Regions from separate parts of the Streptomyces sp. AHA2 genome, predicted to be linked through region 1. Evidence: riboswitches for the same ligand, from Rfam matches in the RefSeq annotation. Region 1 holds a riboswitch; each other region holds the start of a gene.
What was found. Region 1 has a riboswitch for cyclic di-AMP ahead of Q5694_RS27905 (transglycosylase SLT domain-containing protein). Riboswitches for the same ligand answer to the same signal wherever they lie in the genome.
Positions count from the first base shown of each region.

Region 2: it holds a riboswitch for cyclic di-AMP, as region 1 does, so the genes downstream of both, Q5694_RS22765 (M23 family metallopeptidase) here and Q5694_RS27905 (transglycosylase SLT domain-containing protein) in region 1, are expected to answer to the same signal.
Region 3: it holds a riboswitch for cyclic di-AMP, as region 1 does, so the genes downstream of both, Q5694_RS25330 (M23 family metallopeptidase) here and Q5694_RS27905 (transglycosylase SLT domain-containing protein) in region 1, are expected to answer to the same signal.

Region 1 covers NZ_JAUQWJ010000018.1:116,441-121,976, reverse strand. Annotated here, with positions in the region: gene Q5694_RS27915 (LolA family protein) at 1-1,139, opposite strand, end outside; gene Q5694_RS27910 (polyprenyl synthetase family protein) at 1,370-2,380, opposite strand; cyclic di-AMP (ydaO/yuaA leader) riboswitch at 2,889-3,058, shown strand; gene Q5694_RS27905 (transglycosylase SLT domain-containing protein) at 3,062-3,850, shown strand; gene Q5694_RS27900 (HAD family hydrolase) at 3,814-4,662, opposite strand; gene Q5694_RS27895 (GNAT family N-acetyltransferase) at 4,800-5,536, shown strand, end outside.
Region 2 covers NZ_JAUQWJ010000011.1:130,626-136,161, reverse strand. Annotated here, with positions in the region: gene Q5694_RS22770 (SGNH/GDSL hydrolase family protein) at 1-618, opposite strand, end outside; gene Q5694_RS22765 (M23 family metallopeptidase) at 865-1,797, opposite strand; cyclic di-AMP (ydaO/yuaA leader) riboswitch at 1,802-1,958, opposite strand; gene Q5694_RS22760 (tyrosine-protein phosphatase) at 2,627-3,424, shown strand; gene Q5694_RS22755 (DUF6126 family protein) at 3,440-3,559, opposite strand; gene Q5694_RS22750 (helix-turn-helix domain-containing protein) at 3,556-4,203, opposite strand; gene Q5694_RS22745 (aspartate aminotransferase family protein) at 4,269-5,536, opposite strand, start outside.
Region 3 covers NZ_JAUQWJ010000014.1:64,791-70,326, forward strand. Annotated here, with positions in the region: gene Q5694_RS25315 (bifunctional acetate--CoA ligase family protein/GNAT family N-acetyltransferase) at 1-480, opposite strand, end outside; gene Q5694_RS25320 (HPr family phosphocarrier protein) at 662-943, shown strand; gene Q5694_RS25325 (GntR family transcriptional regulator) at 1,158-1,853, opposite strand; gene Q5694_RS25330 (M23 family metallopeptidase) at 2,044-2,832, opposite strand; cyclic di-AMP (ydaO/yuaA leader) riboswitch at 2,846-3,010, opposite strand; gene Q5694_RS25335 (M16 family metallopeptidase) at 3,201-4,589, opposite strand; gene Q5694_RS25340 (M16 family metallopeptidase) at 4,586-5,536, opposite strand, start outside.

The DNA.
Region 1 (5,536 bases):
TTGATCAGGCGGGTGGAGAAGACCGTGCCCGAGCCGAACTCGCCGCTGACCTTGTCGCCGAGCGAGTCGACGAACCCGCCGAGGTCGCCTCCGCCGCCGGAGGGCACGCCCTCGCCGCCGGTGTCGAAGGTCGCGATGGCGTTCCAGCCCTCGCCGATGGTCTCGACGCCCCCGGGTCCCTTGCCGAGGTCCTTCTCGGGCGCCGGGGCGTGCCCGCCCGTGCGGGCGTGCTCCTCGACGTCCTTGCCGAAGTCCCTGCCGGCGTCCTTCTCCTCGGTGACCTTCGCACCCTTGGGCGGGGTGAAGTCGAAGGTGGAGGCGGCCGGCCGGGAGAAGTCGACCTGGGTGAAGCCGGCGTCGACGACGGCCGAGCCGCCGCTCGCGGGAACCAGGGTGAACTTCAGCGGCATACCGGTCTTCGCGTCCACCGCCACGGTGACGGCACCGACCGTCGAACCGGACTGCTTCGGCTTGACGACCAGCTTGTAGGCGTCGCGGTCGGCGACCCGGGCGGTGCCGTCCACCGTGACGGAGGTGGTGTCGTCGACGGCCTTCAGCACCTCCTCGGCGAAGTCCTTCGGCGTGGCCGGCGGCTGCTCCCTTTCCGCATCCGGGCTCTGCGGACCGGTGCCGTGGTAGACCTCGTCGGACTTGCTGTCGTAGGCCCAGACGTCCTTGCCGTTGTGGACGATGCTGTACTCCGCGGCGTTCTCCAGCAGGGACACCTTCTGCCGGTCCGGGCCGTCGGCGGCCACGCGCAGGGTGTGCGTGCCGGAGGCCAGTTCGGTGAGCTTCGCGGTCGGGTCGGCGGAGGAGCCGTCGCCGCCGCCCGCGGCGCCGGACAGCAGACCGGACTCCAGACCGCCGAGGTCCGGCAGACCGAGGTCCGTGCTGATCTTCACCGTGCCGGAGAGCTGCTCGACGTCCGACTTCGCGATCTTCTCGATGAGCTGCTGGGCGGTGATCTCCGGGAGGTCGGGGTCGCCGGAGTCGGCGAGCGCGGGGACCAGGCCGATCGTCGCGGCCGCCACCCCGATCACCGTGACGGGGACGATGTAGCGCGCGGCCCTGCGCCGCGCGGAACGCTGCCCGTCGGCCTCCCCGCCGGTGGTGCTGTCGTCGGATGCGTACGGTGCCATGTGTGCCCTACCTCCGTGGTCGGCGGCGGCTGTCCGTGTCGTCCACGCACTCGTCCCTGAGCCGCCATTCTCACCCGAACAGGTGAGGAGTGGTGTCTTCCGTGGTTTCCATCTGACCAAATCGGCCGGCCGGATACGTCAGACCGCGGACTCAACTCCGCGTACTGCTGGGGTATGACACACAGGGGCTGCTTCTCCCCCGACCCGTAGGGGTCGGGAGGAGGCGGCGGCTAACCGGCGCGGTGCACCACGGCGTCGCACAGCTCCAGCAGCGCCGCCTTGGCGGCGCAGTCGGGCAGCGGTGCCAGCGCCGAGCGGGCGTCCTGGGCGTAGCGGAGGGTGTCCTGGCGGGCCTGCTCCAGCGCCGGGTGGGCGCGCAGGCGCCGCAGGGCCTCGGCGTGCCGGGCGTCGTCGGTGAGGTCGGAGTCGAGCAGCTCGCACAGGGCGACGTCCTCGGCGAGGCCGAGCCGGGCGGCCCGCTCGCGCAGCCGGAGCACCGGCAGGGTGGGGATGCCCTCGCGCAGGTCGGTGCCGGGGGTCTTGCCGGACTCGTGCGAGTCGGAGGCGATGTCCAGGACGTCGTCCGCGAGTTGGAAGGCGACGCCGAGCCGCTCGCCGTACTGGGTCAGCACGTGCACGACCGTCTCGTCGGCGCCGGACATCATCGCGCCGAACCGGCACGAGACGGCCACCAGCGAGCCGGTCTTGCCGCCCAGCACGTCCAGGTAGTGCTCCACGGGGTCGCGGCCGTCCTGCGGACCGGCGGTCTCCAGGATCTGCCCGGTCACCAGCCGTTCGAACGCCTCGGCCTGCACCCGCACGGCCTCCGGGCCGAGGTCGGCCAGGATGTGCGAGGCGCGGGCGAAGAGGAAGTCGCCGGTGAGGACCGCGACGGAGTTGCCCCAGCGGGTGTTCGCGCTCGCGACGCCGCGGCGCACGGCGGCCTCGTCCATCACGTCGTCGTGGTACAGCGTGGCGAGGTGGGTCAGCTCCACGACGACGGCCGAGGGCACGATCCCCGGCGCGTGCCGGTCGCCGAACTGGGCGGCGAGCATCACGAGCAGCGGCCTGAACCGCTTGCCACCGGCGCGCACCAGGTGCTGGGCGGCCTCCGTGATGAAGGGCACCTCGCTCTTGGTGGCCTCGAGCAAGCCTTCCTCGACAGCCGTCAGTCCGGCCTGGACATCGGCTTCCAGAGCCTGGTCCCGCACGCTCAGCCCGAACGGCCCGACGTCGGTCACGAGGGGTCTCCTGTCTGCTGGTGTCTGCCGGTGCTTACGCGGATTGTCGATAGGTCGCTGCCCTCACTCGAGTCAGCGTATCCGGTCACGTTTCGATCACCGCCAGCGCCCATGGTTACAGGCCGGGTGGTATCCGATCACGACCGCAATGTTTTCGATCAGGTCATAAGAGCAGACATTTATCGCCTTACCCGCAGGAAGCGTCCTATGCCTGATTTGCCCTTAGAGGTAAGCGAATTCCCGTTTGCGGAATTTGCTCCGGAAGTCGTGATCAGTGAGTTGAGTCACGCCCACCCTTTCACGGCCGCTTCCGGCGGGCAGCTCGTACGGCCTTTCTCCGCGCGCGAGTTGGGGCTTGGCTAACGCAAAGGATCAAGCTGCCCCATACCGGCCGACCAAGGTCAACAAGCGTCATATGTGACTCCCGTGCTTGTTCCCGACATGTGCTCTCGCATACGTTCCCGCCCTGTCCGGCGGACGCCGAATCCTGCCACCGCCCGGACACCCATCAACCGACTCACTCACGCAGGGCAGGAGCGGGGGACCCAGGTAAGTCGCCGGTCCGCACAGCGGAACGGCTCGGGGTGAAGCCGCGCACGGCACACGGTGCCGTACGCGGCCGGGCACCTCCCGGCCCGAACCCGACAGCTCACCTCGCAGGCGCCGGAGAGGAACATCGCCATGCCCGGACGAGGCAAGCACCGTCGCGCCCGAATGAACCCGATCACCCGTGGTGTCGTCGCAGCCGGCACCGGCGGGGCGGCCCTGACCCTGCCGCTCCTCGGCGCGGCCCACGCGAGCGCCGCCGAGCCGCAGAGCGCGTCCGCCGCGCAGGTCCTGCCGCAGGCCGCCCAGCCCGCGAAGTCGCTGACGTACACCGTCACCAAGGGCGACACGCTCTACCGCATCGCCGTCAAGCACGACGTCTCGGGCGGCTGGAAGCAGCTGTACAAGGACAACCGCTCCGTCGTCGGTGACGACCCGAAGCTGATCCACCCGGGTCTGAAGCTGAAGGTGAAGGGCGCCGAGGCCACCGCCCCCGAGAAGGAGGCGACCCGGTCGTCGGCGCCGGCCGAGCCGGCCGCGGAGCCCGCCGCGAAGCCCGCCGGCGGTGTCGCCCAGGCCACCCAGGCCTCCGCGAAGACCTACGCGGACAACCTGGACGGCTGGATCCGCGAGGCGCTGGACATCATGGCGCAGAAGGGGATCCCGGGTACCTACGACGGCATCCACCGCAACATCATGCGCGAGTCGTCCGGCAACCCCCTGGCGATCAACGACTGGGACTCGAACGCGGCCAAGGGCACCCCGTCCAAGGGCCTGCTCCAGGTCATCGACCCGACCTTCGCCGCGTACCACGTGGAGGGGACCCCCTTCGACCCGTACGACCCGGTCGCCAACATCACGGCGGCCTGCAACTACGCGGCCGACCGCTACGGCTCGATCGACAACGTCAACGGCCCGTACTGAGCCGACCCGCCCAGCAGTCGCTCGAGGACGACGGCGATGCCGTCGTCCTCGTTCGACAGCGTGACCTCGTCGGCCACCGCCTTCAGCTCGGGGTGGGCGTTGGCCATCGCCACCCCGCGGGCGGCCCAGTCGAACATCGGGACGTCGTTGGGCATGTCACCGAAAGCCAGGGTGTCCTCGGGCCGCAGCCCCAGGTGCTCGGCCGCCAGCGCCAGGCCGGTCGCCTTGGTCACCCCGCACGGCTGCAGTTCCACCGTGCCCGGCCCGGACATCGTCACCGTCGCCAGTGAGCCGACCACCGACCGGGCCGTCACCGCCAGTTCGTCGTCCGACAGGTAGGGGTGGCGCAGCAGCACCTTGCTGATCGGCTCGCCCCACAGCTCGTCGCGCCGCTCCACCCGGACCGCGGGCAGGGTCGGGTGCGGCATGAGGTAGCCCGGCTCGATCAGCGTCAGGCCGTCCACGCCGTCCTGGTCGACCGCCGCGTACACCTGGCCCACCTCGGCCTCGATCTTGCCGAGGGCGGTCTCCGCGAGTTCCCGGTCCAGCGTGATGGACCACAGCAGCCGGTCCGCGCCGGCGTCGTACACCTGCGCGCCCTGTCCGCACACCGCGAGCCCCGTGCAGCGCAGGTCGTCCAGGAGGGGCCGCACTCTCGGCGCCGGGCGGCCCGTCACCACGAGGTGCTGGGCACCGGCGTCCGCCACCCGCGCGAGCACGGCGAGAGACCGGTCGGACAGGGTGTCGTCGCCGCGCAGCAGCGTCCCGTCCAGGTCGGTGGCGATGAGTGAATATGCGAGGGGTGCGGCCATGATCAGAGAATACGGACAACGCGCCCCATCGTTTCATCGCGCTACGGACACCGATTGCCCGGTTGAAGGCCTCTGCACCGGTTGGCAGCAACATGCTCCGCTACCTACCCGAAGAACCGTCCCGGGCGGTACCTTCCATGTGTCCAGGGGGACTTGATCGGGGGGTCGGGTTGAGCAGTGGACGCATACGTGTGGCCGGGCCCGGGGAGCTCGGCGAGAAGGAGAGGGAGCGCTGGCGTGCACTGCGCGCCGCCTCGCAGGCACCGCGTAACCCCTTCATGGAACCGGAGTTCACCGAGGCCGTCGGCCGGGTGAGGCCGCAGGCCCGCGTCGCCGTGGTCCACGAAGGGGCGGAGCCGGTCGGCTTCCTGCCGTACGAGCGGGGCCCGTTGGGGCAGGGCCGGGCCATCGGACTCGGCGTCTGCGACGCCCAGGGCGCGATCCTGCGGCCGGGGCTCGCGCTGGAAGCGGGCGAACTGCTGCGGGCCTGCTCACTGTCGAGCTTCGCCTTCGACAACCTGGAGGCGGGGCAGCGGCTGTTCGTCCGGCACGCGGCCGAGCAGCACGCCACGTTCGTCGTCGACGTGGAGAAGGGCTACGAGACCTACGAGTCGGTGCTGCGCGGCCGGTCGCCGAAGTTCCTCAAGACGACCCTGGCCAAGGAGCGCCGGCTGGGCCGGCAGGCGGGCGGGCTGCGGTTCGTGTTCGACGAACGCGACCCGGCCGCGCTGCGCACGCTCATGGGGTGGAAGTCGGCGCAGTACCGCAGGACGGGCCGCCGGGACCGGTTCGCGCAGGAGTGGATCACCCGGCTCGTCGGGCAGCTGGCCCGGACCCGGGCCGCGCAGTGCAGCGGCACGCTGTCCGTGCTGTA
Region 2 (5,536 bases), on a different contig from region 1:
CGGCAGCGGCGGCCAGGCCTGCTCGGGGTCGGCCGGCACCGCCAGGCCCATCACCTGGCCGGCGCGCAGCGCCACCCGCGTGTGCCCCTCGGGGGAAAGGTGCAGCCGGTCGGCGTCCCACGCCCGGCGGTCCTGCACGCTGCGCAGGGACCACAGGTCGAGCACCGGGCAGCCGTAGCGGTCGGCGATGGCGCGGACGTGTCCGTTGTAGGTGGCGATCTTGCCGCGCAGGTGCTTGAGCACGGGCACGCCCCGGGTGTCGAACCCGGTCGTCACCATCACCGTGCCGGCCGCGGCGGTGAGGCGTCGCAATGCCCGCTCGAAGCGCTCGGCCACCTCGTCCGGGTCGGTGCCGGGCCGGATGATGTCGTTGCCCCCGGCGCAGAAGGAGACGAGGTCGGGGGCCAGTTCGACGGCTCGCGGAACCTGGTCCGCAACGATCTGGTCGAGGAGCTTTCCGCGCACGGCGAGATTGGTGTACCGGAAGTCGCCCTCGGGCCGCAGGTCGGCGAGCAGGACGGCGAACCGGTCTGCCCAGCCGACGAACGCCCCGTCGGGGCCGGGGTCGCCGACGCCCTCGGTGAAGCTGTCCCCCAGCGCCACGTACGACCCGATCACTGCTTTGCTGTCACTCTTCGAATCGTCTGCCACAGCCGTTCATGATTCACCCTCGAATGTGACCTACGCGACCGTAGGCAGGGCTTGACGGGCGGTGAGAAAGGCCACTCCTAAAGGATTCGCCAACTCCGGAACAGGCATGTCACCGCAGGCGTTCCGGCATGGACCCGCCACGCACCGAAGGCCGGACCCGGGGAACGGGGTCCGGCCTTCGGTGGCGTGTCAGGCAGGTGCCGGTGCGGTCGGTCAGCCGATGGAGACGCCGTGCGAGCGCAGGTAGGCGACCGGGTCCACGTCCGAGCCGTAGTCCGGCGTGGTGCGGATCTCGAAGTGCAGGTGCGGCCCGGTGACGTTGCCGGTCGCGCCCGACAGGCCTATCTGCTGCCCGGCGGTCACGGTCTGGCCGGCCGAGACGGACAGCTGCGACAGGTGGGCGTACTGGGCGTAGTTGCCGTCGTCGAGCTTGACGACGACCTGGTTGCCGTACGCGCCGCCCCAGCCGGCGGAGACGACCGTGCCCGCGCCGACGGCCTTCAGGGAGGTGCCGGTCGGGGCGACGAAGTCGACACCGGTGTGGTAGCCGCTGGACCACATGCTGCCGGACATGCGGTACGGCGTGCCGACGGTGGCGCCGGCCACGGGCGACGTGAAGCCACTGGCGTTGCTCTGTGCGGCGGGCTCGGCGGCGGCCGGCTTCGCGGCGGTGCCGGCCTTGGCGGAGGTGTCCGCGGAGGACTCGGCGGAGGACTTCTTCGCGGGCTTCTCGGCGGAGGCCTTGGGCGCGGGCTGCGACGGGGCCCGGTCCGCGGCGGCCTTCTCGCCGATCGAGAGCTTCAGGCCCGGGTGGATCAGCGACGGGTCGTCACCGACGGCGTCGCGGTTGTCCGCGTAGAGCTTCTTCCAGCCACCGCTGACGTGCTGGTCGTCGGCGATCTTCGCGAGGTAGTCACCGGCCTTCACGGTGTAGGTGCGGGTGCCGGCGGCCTTGTCGGCGGTCTTCTTCTCCGCGGCCGGGGCGGACTGGACCGCCTTCTCCGGAACCGCCTGCGGGGTGGCGGCGTGGGCGCCGGCGGCCCCCATCAGCGGCAGTGCCAGCGCGGCGCCGCCGGTTCCGGCGGCGGCGATGGAACGGGTGAAACGCTGGGTCTTGGGACGGCGGTGCTTACCCTTCGCGGGCATGGTGAATTCCTCTCCGTCGCCTGCGAGGTGAGCTGTCGGGTGCGGGCTGGAGATGCCCGGCCGCGCCGGAGGCGCGACTCAACCCCAAGCCCGTTCCGGGAACCGGAACAGGCGTCGTACCTGTGGGTCCCCCGCTCCTGCCGTGCGTCGGGTCAGTGTGTGCGGGCTCCGGGCGGCGGCAGGATTAGGCGTCCGTCCGGATCGGTGTGGAACGTAAGCGACCGGGACGCGAAGGGACAAGCGTGTGGTTGCGCGTGACGGTGTTTTTTCTGAGGCGCCGAGGTTTTCACGGTCACCGAGCGTGCTATTTCGATCTTTCCCTTTCCTCAATGCCCCTGATATTCACCCGAATTACGTGCACATGGCGACAACGCATCGTCACGGATATGACGATGGTCACGCGACTCCTCCCCATTTCCCGCATGACCGGGGCACGTTATGACGAAGCAACCTAAGCTCCTCATTCGGACAGAAGGGCCAGTTCCACTCAAGGAGGACGTGGGCCGTGTCCGGACCGCCGCCCGGCCGACCCTTTTCGGACAGCCGCCCCGGCGTCGTCGACCGGACCAGCTCGACGTCCGGAGCCGCGGCCCACGCGGCGAGCGGCCAGGCAGCAGCCGCGTACGTCCGGCTTCGGCACGGTCCGGCAGCATGGATCCACGGATGTGAGCGAGCCCGATCAGGTGCGACCGGGGGGCGGCTCGTCGAATTCCGTGGGGCGTGCCGGCAGCGCCTGCGGACGACTTCATTGCCCCAGGCAGGCATGTCGTATCGTCGAGTGGTGCCCGCCGGCGAGCCGCGGCGGCGGCACCGATGGGGAGGAGCCCTCGTGACACAGCAGGTCCCGTCGACCGAGCCCGAGCTGGCCGGAGTGCGCAACTTCCGCGATGTCGGCGGACTGCCCACCGTGGACGGGCGGCGGGTGCGCCAAGGCGTGCTGTTCCGCAGCGGCCACCTCGCCCACGCGACCGGGGAGGACGCCGCCTTCCTCACCGCCCTGGGCCTGCACACGATCTTCGACTTCCGCAACGCGGCCGACCAGAAGCTGGAGGGGCCGGACGTCACGCTGCCGGGCGTGCGCAATGTGAACCTGCCGCTGAGCGACCCGGCCGACGGCGCCGAGTTCTGGACGATGGTCCGCGACGGCGACCTGGACCAGCTGCGCGCGATCCTGGCCGACGGCAAGGGCGCGGCCCGGATGATCGCCTCGTACCGCTCGATCATCAAGGACCGCACCGCCGAGCACTCGCGGGTGCTGCACGCGCTGGCGCAGGACAGCGTCCCCGCGCTGATGCACTGTGCGGCGGGCAAGGACCGCGCGGGCCTGTCGGTGGCGGTGACGCTGCTGGCGGTGGGGGTCGAGCGGGAGGCGATCGTCGAGGACTACCTGAAGTCGAACGCCAAGCACCGCCGCTACAAGGTCCACCGCAGCAGCTCCCACGCCTCCGCCTACTCCCCCGAGGTCATGGAGCTGCTCAGCCCTCTCTTCGACGCGCGCGCCGAGTACCTGACGGCCGCCTTCGACACGATCGAGGAGACCTGGGGCGGTGTCGACGCCTATCTGGAACAGGGGCTCGGGCTCGCCCCGCAGACCCGGGAGCGACTGCGCGAGCGGCTCCTGGACTGAGGCGCCGGCCGGGGTCTACTTCGCGCCGACCTCGAACAGCAGGTAGACGAACGCGGCGAAGACGTGCCCGAGGACGAGGTAGACCAGCAGGCGCACCCACAGGGCCCGGGGGAACTTCTCCTCGAGGTTGCTCATGTCGTGTCTCCAGGGGTGGGGCCCAGGCACAGGGCGGCCGTGGGGCTCTGCAGCAGGGTGTGGACGAAGAGCAGGTCGACGCCGTCGTGGTCCTCGGCGGCGATGCGGTGCGGGGTCAGCGAGTCGAAGTGGGCGCTGTCGCCGGGCCCCAGGCGGTGCACGGTGTCCGCCAGACGCAGCCGCAGCCGGCCCCGCAGGACGTGCAGCCACTCCTCCCCGGGGTGGACGCGCACGATGTCGCCCTGGGAGCCGTGGGGGACGTGGACGCGCAGCGCCTGCATGCCGCGGCCGGGGGCGCCGGCCTGCCAGTAGGTCCAGCCGCCCGCCGCGGTGGGCTCCATGTCGGCGGAGCGGATGACGGAGTCCCGTTCGGCGACCGTCTCGCCGAGCAGTTCGGAGACCGTCGTACCGTAGATACGGGCGAGTGCCAGCAGCATCGGCAGCGAGGGCTGGCGCTGGCCGGTCTCCAGTCGGGACAGGTGCGCGGGCGACAGCCCGGCCGCGCGGGCCGCGGCCTCCAGCGTCAGGGAAGCCTGCCGCCGCAGTGCCCGCAGCTGGGGCGCGACCACGGCCGGCAGGGCGCCGGGTGCCTGGTCGGCCGGCGAGCCGGCCCCGGGGGGCCGCTCGCTCTCGGAGGAGCTCATGCCTCCATTCAGCCGGACCTTTGCCTCTGCGGCAAATTTCTTGCCTCCCAGGCAAAGGCGTCGGTTCAGCGGTTGGCGACCGCCTGCTTGACGAGCGTCCTGCCGAAGTCCCACACCAGCCCGCCGTTGTGGGCGTCGTCCATCACGGCCGTGAACGCCTCGACGAACCGGTCCACCTCCCGCTCCCCGATGATCAGCGGCGGGATCAGCTTGATCACCTCCAGGTGGTCGCCGGAGACCTGGGTGAGGATGCGGTGCCTGTGCAGCAGCGGCACCACGACCATCTGCGCGAACAGCCCCTTGCGCGCCGCCTGCAGCATGGTCCAGCGGCTGCGCAGCTTCAGCGACGTGGGACGGCCGAACTCGATGCCGATCATCAGCCCCCGGCCGCGCACCTCGGCGAGCATCTCGTACCGGTCCGTCAGCGCCGCGAGCCGGGTGCGCAGCAGCTCACCGGTGGCTCGGACGCCTGCGACGATCTGCTCGTTCTCCATCACCGACAGCACGGCCAGGCCGGCCGCCATGGCCTGGGCGTTGGAGCCGAAGCTCGCCGAGTGGACCAGCACCCGGTCCATGGACGAGTAGACCTTCTTGAAGATCCAGTCCTTGCCGAGGGTGGCGCCGACGGGCACGTAGCCGCCGGACAGGGCCTTGGCCACGCACACCAGGTCCGGCTCCACGCCGTCCTCGTGCTGGTAGCCGTAGAAGTCGCCGGTGCGGCCGAGGCCCGTCTGCACCTCGTCGGCGATGAGCAGGGCCTTGTGCCGGTGGAGCAGTTCCTGCGCGGCCCGCATCCAGCCGGGCGGACCCTCCAGCACTCCCTTGCCCTGGATCGGCTCCACGATCAGGGCGGCGACGTCCCCCTTGCGCAGCTCCCGCTCCAGTGCGTCGAGGTCGCCGAGCGGTACGGCCGTGTCGGGCAGCAGCGGGGCGAAGCCGTCGCGGAAGGCGGCCTCGCCGTTGACGGACAGGGAGCCGGTGGTCAGGCCGTGGAAGGCGTGCGCGCAGTACAGGACCCTGGGCCTGCCGGTGACGAACCGGGCGAACTTCAGCGCCCCCTCGACCGCCTCGGTGCCGCTGTTGCCGAAGAACACCCGGTCCAGATGCGGACTGTGCGCGAGCAGCTTCTCGGCCAGCAGGCCGGGCAGCGGCTGGCAGTCGAAGCGGGTGAGGTCGGCGAGGGAGGCGTCCAGCACGTCGTGCAGCGCCTTGCGGACGACGGGGTGGTGGCGGCCGAGCCCCATCACTCCGAACCCGGCGAGCATGTCCAGGTAGTCGTTGCCGTCCGCGTCGTAGAAGTAGGCGCCCTCGGCGCGTTCGTAGACCTTGTCGA
Region 3 (5,536 bases), on a different contig from region 1:
CTTGATCATCTTGGTATTGGCGGGCAGCACCTCGGCGGCGAAGCGGCGGATGCCGCGCTCCCGGGCGACGGCTGCGATGTGCTCCAGCAGGGCGGAGGCGACCCCGCGGCCCTGGTGGGCGTCCTGGACGAGGAAGGCCACCTCGGCCTCGTCGGCGGGTGCGGAAGCGGGCGTTCCGTCGGCGCCGATCCGGTCGTAGCGTACGGTGGCGATGAACTCGCCGCCGACCGTGGCCGCGAGTCCCACCCGGTCCACGAAGTCGTGGTGCGTGAAGCGGTGGACGTCCTTGGCGGACAGGCGAGGGTACGGCGCGAAGAAGCGGTAGTACTTCGACTCGTCGGAGACCTGCTCGTAGAAGCTGACGAGGCGATCGGCGTCATCGACGGTGATGGGCCGGATGCGCGCGGTGCCACCGTCGCGCAGCACCACGTCGGCCTCCCAGTGGGCGGGGTACTCGTGCCGGTCCGACGAGGTCTGCATGGGCCCCAGAGTACGGCTCGCGTCCGACAGCGGCGCGGGGCAGTCTGTGGGGGGCACCGGTCGGATCGAGGCCGCGATCCGACCTCCGCCCCGGGGCGGTGGCGGGACAGAACCGCACCCGGTGGGCTTCACGTGTGGGAAACTGGTCTAGACAACCCTGAACACCGAAGGGCAGCAACACATGGCTGAGCGCCGCGTCAACGTCGGCTGGGCCGAGGGCCTCCACGCCCGCCCCGCCTCCATCTTCGTCCGAGCCGCCACGGCCACAGGCGTCCCGGTGACGATCGCCAAGGCCGACGGCAACCCCGTCAACGCGGCCTCCATGCTGGCCGTCCTGGGCCTGGGCGCCCAGGGCGGCGAGGAGATCGTCCTCGCCTCCGACGCCGAGGGGGCGGACGCCGCCCTGGACCGGCTGGCCAAGCTGGTCTCCGAGGGCCTCGAGGAACTGCCCGAGACCGTCTGAGGTGAGAACCGTCTGAGGTGAGAGCGCCTTTCGGGCGCGCACAAGGGGCCCGTCCGGATTCGACCGGGCGGGCCCTTCGCATTGCCGGAACACGCAACCGGGGCGCCTGACGGATATACGCGCAGAGGAACGCGGCATTTACGGGGACGCGACAGCGGACAAGAATACTTCCGGACCTCCGGCAATTCCCTGCTCTTTGTATACGGCCCCCGTGTTAATTGCGCCGACTCGCCGTGTTGACGGAATGTTGCGACTTCCTCACCTCGGCGGCGCGTTCCCCGGTGGAGCCGGTCCGCAGCCGGTGCGCGCCGGTCGCACGCTCGACGTGCGCGGCCGTGGCCGCCCGCGCGCGCTCGCCGTCGCCGCGCGCCACGGCGTCCACGATCGCGCCGTGCTCGTTCCAGCACTCGACGGGGCCGGCCGGCGCCTCGACCGTGTACATCCAGGCGATTTTGTGCCGGAGCTGGGTGAGCACCGAGGTCAGGGCGGGGCTGCCGCACGCCTGGGCCAGCGTCTCGTGGAACCAGCCGTCCAGCGAGCGCAGGTCCTCGCCGCCGCCCCGGCGCGCCCGCTCCTGGCCCAGCCGGACCAGGCCACGCAGAACTTTGAGGTGGGCCTCGGTGCGGCGCTGGGCGGCCCGGGCGGCGCCGAGCGGCTCCAGCAGCACGCGCATCTGCAGCAGGTCGGCGGCCTCCTGCTCACCGGGTTCGGCGACCCACGCGCCCGCGTGCCGCCGCGTCACCACGAAGCCTTCGGACTCCAGGGTGCGCAGGGCCTCCCGCACGGGGACGCGGGAGACGCCGTAGCGGCGCGCCAGCAGTTCCTCGGTGAGCCGGGTCCCCCGTGCGTGGACGCCGGCGACGATGTCGTCCCGGATGGCCGTGCACACCGAGTGCGCGGGAATGCGCATGACCGACCTCCGTCTGATTCCCCGAATACGCCGACGCGTGCTCCGCGGCTGCATTGCTCGTGACTCTATTGCAATGTGCCCCGCTTTCCGGCGGCGGACGGAAATCCGGGAGAACTTTTTGGACGACCGGCCGTCCGGGACGTGAAAAGCCCCGGCCGGAGCCGGGGCTTTTCACGATCGCCGGGTGCCGTCAGAGGTTGACGCCGTGCGAGCGGAGGTAGGCGACGGGGTCCATGTCGGAGCCGTACTCGGGGCTCGTGCGGGCCTCGAAGTGCAGATGCGGTCCGGTGACGTTGCCGGTCGCGCCGGACAGGCCGATCTGCTGGCCGGGGGTGACCTGCTGGCCCACCGAGACGCCGATGGACGACAGGTGCCCGTACTGGGTGTACGTGCCGTCGTTCATCTTGATCACGACCTGGTTGCCGTAGGCGCCGCCCCAGCCGGCCTCGACGACCGTGCCCGCGCCGACGGAGTGGACGGAGGTGCCGGTCGCGGCATGGAAGTCGACACCGGTGTGGCTGCCGGAGGACCACAGGCTGCTGCCGGCCTGGTAGCCGGTGGACACGTACGAGCCGGAGATCGGGGAGACGAAGGTGTTCAGGCGCTTGCGCTCGGCCTCGCGGGCGGCGCGCTCCTCGGCCTCGCGGGCCTTCTCGGCCGCTTCCTTGGCCTTCTCGGCCGCCTCGGCGGCCCGCTCGCGGGCGGCCTCCTCGGCCTTCTTCTTCGCGGCGGCCTCCTCGGCCGCCTGCTTCTGGGCGACGGCCTGGGCGTCGATCTGCTCGGCGACGGTGTCGCCCAGGGTGACCACGGGGGTGAGACCGGTCTGCTCGGGGGCGGGCTCGGCGGCGAAGGCGGCCGGGGCGGCCACGGTGCCGATGACGCCGGTCGTGGCGAGGGCCGCGACGCCCGCCGCACGGGCCGTGCCGCGCTGGATGCGGCTGGGACGACGGTGCTTGCCGGTGGCGCGGGTGAACGCCATGAAGTGGCTGGTCCTTTCCTTCCTTCTCGCCTACCGGGTTAGCTGACGGGTTCGGAGCAGGAAGGTCTCCTACGGACCCCCTCGCGGCTCGCGCGGGCGTCCGATTCACCCCAGGGACTGCGGTTGGGTCCCCGGCTCCCCTGGCTCGCGCCGTACGGGGACTCGGCGATGACTGTTCGGTGCCGCGGGTGCGGCGCACTGCCTGACGAACAGCCCGGACGACGCTAAGCGGCGTCACTTTCAATTCCCAAACGGATCCCGGCTTTTGTAGTGCATCCCACAGGCCAGACAGGCAACCTCCGTATCAATTCGGGCATAAGGGAGCCCTGGTGCCTTGGAAGACGACCAGGGCTCCCGCGCGGGTGCCGCTACTCGGCGGTGACGACCGAGACCTCGCCGATGCCGAGGGCCTCGACGGGCGCCTTGATCTGCGCCGCGTCCCCGACGAGGACGGTCACCAGCCGGTCCACCGGGAAGGCGCTGACGACCGCGGCGGTGGCCTCCACGGTGCCGGTCGCGGCGAGCCGGCGGTACAGCGCGGCCTGGTAGTCGTCGGGCAGGTGCTGCTCGACCTGGTCGGCCAGTGTGGAGGCGACGGCCGCAGCCGTCTCGTACTTCAGCGGCGCGACGCCGACCAGGTTCTGCACGGCGACGTCCCGCTCCGCGTCGGTCAGCCCCTCGGCGGCCAGGGTGCGCAGCACCGTCCACAGGTCCTGCAGGGCCGGGCCGGTGTTGGGCGTGTCCACCGAGCCGCTGATGGCGAGCATCGAGGCACCGGTGCCGTCCGGGGCGGACCGCAGCACCTGGGCGAACGCCCGCACCCCGTAGGTGTAGCCCTTCTCCTCGCGCAGCACCCGGTCCAGACGGGACGTCAGGGTGCCGCCGAGGCAGTACGTGCCGAGCACCTGGGCGGGCCACACGCGGTCGTGCCGGTCCGGGCCGGTGCGGCCGATGAGCAGCTGCGTCTGGACGGCGCCCGGGCGGTCGACGATGACGACCCGGCCCGTGTCGTCGGCGGTGACCGGCGGCACCGGACGCGGCTCGGCCCGCGAGCCGGTCCAGGCGCCCAGCGTGTCACCGAGCAGGGCGTCGAGGTCGATGCCGGTCAGGTCGCCGACGACGACGGCGGTGGCCGTGGCGGGGCGGACGTGCTTCTCGTAGAAGCCGCGCACGGCGGCGGAGTCGATCGCGGCGACGGTCTCCTCGGTGCCCTGGCGGGGCCGGGACATGCGCGAGTCCGCCGGGAACAGCTGCCGGGACAGCTCCTTGGCGGCCCGGCGCGAGGGGTTGGCCAGCTCGTGCGGGATCTCGTCGAGGCGGTTGCGGACCAGCCGTTCGATCTCGCTGTCCGCGAACGCGGGTGCCCTCAGTGCGTCGGCCAGCAGGCCGAGGCCCTTCTCGAGCCGGGAGGCCGGGACCTCCAGGCTGATGCGGACCCCGGGGTGGTCGGCGTGCGCGTCGAGGGTGGCGCCGGCGCGCTCCAGCTCGGCGGCGAACTCCTCGGCGGAGTGCTTGTCGGTGCCCTCGGAGAAGGCCCGCGCCATGATCGTGGCGACGCCGTCGAGGCCGGCCGGCTCGGCGTCCAGGGGCGCGTCCAGCAGCACCTCCACGGCGACGACCTGCTGGCCGGGACGGTGGCAGCGCAGGACCGTCAACCCGTTGCCGAGCGTGCCGCGCTCCGGAGCCGGGAAGGCCCACGGCTTGGCCTCGCCCGCCTGCGGCCGGGGGTGGAAGTCCATCGTGGCGAGCTCGGTCACTTGGCCGCCTCCTCGTTGTCGTCGCCGGCCGCGGCTGCGGCGCCGGCGGCATCGTCGGTCTCGTCGGCGACGGGCTCGTAGACGAGCACCGCGCGGTTGTCGGGGCGCAGGCGGGCCTTGGCGACCTCCTGGACCTCCTCCGCCGTGACCTCCAGCACCCGCTGGACGGCGGTCAGGGCGAGCTGCGGGTCGCCGAACAGCACGGCGTACCGGCACAGTTCGTCGGCGCGGCCCGCGACCGTGCCGAGGCGGTCCAGCCACTCGCGCTCCAACTGGGCCTGGGCGCGCTCCATCTCCTCGGCCGTGGGGCCCTCCTCGGCGAACCGGGCGAGCTCCTCGTCGATGGCGGCCTCGATGACCGGCACCTCCACGTCACCGGAGGTCTTCACGTCCAGCCAGCCCAGGGAGGGCGCCCCTGCCAGCCGCAGCAGGCCGAACCCGGCCGCGACGGCCGTACGGTCGCGCCGCACCAGGCGGTTGTACAGGCGGGAGGACTCACCGCCGCCGAGGACGGTGAGGGCCAGGTCGGCCGCGTCGCACGCGCGTGTGCCGTCGTGGGGCAGCCGGTAGGCGGCCATCAGGGCGCGCGCCGGGACCTCCTCCTCGACGACCTCGCGCAGCTGCTCGCCGATGGTCTCCGGCAGGGAGCCGTCGCGCGGGGCGGGCTTGCCGTCGTGGCCGGGGATGGAGCCGAAGTACTTCTCGACCCAGGCCAGCGTCTGCTCGGGGTCGATGTCGCCGACCACGGAGAGCACGGCGTTGTTCGGCGCGTAGTAGGTGCGGAAGAACGCGCGCGCGTCCTCCAGGGTCGCCGCGTCCAGGTCGGCCATCGAGCCGATCGGGGTGTGGTGGTAAGGGTGGCCCTCCGGATACGCGAGGGCGGTGAGCTTCTCGAAGGCGGTGCCGTACGGGACGTTGTCGTAGCGCTGGCGGCGCTCGTTCTTGAC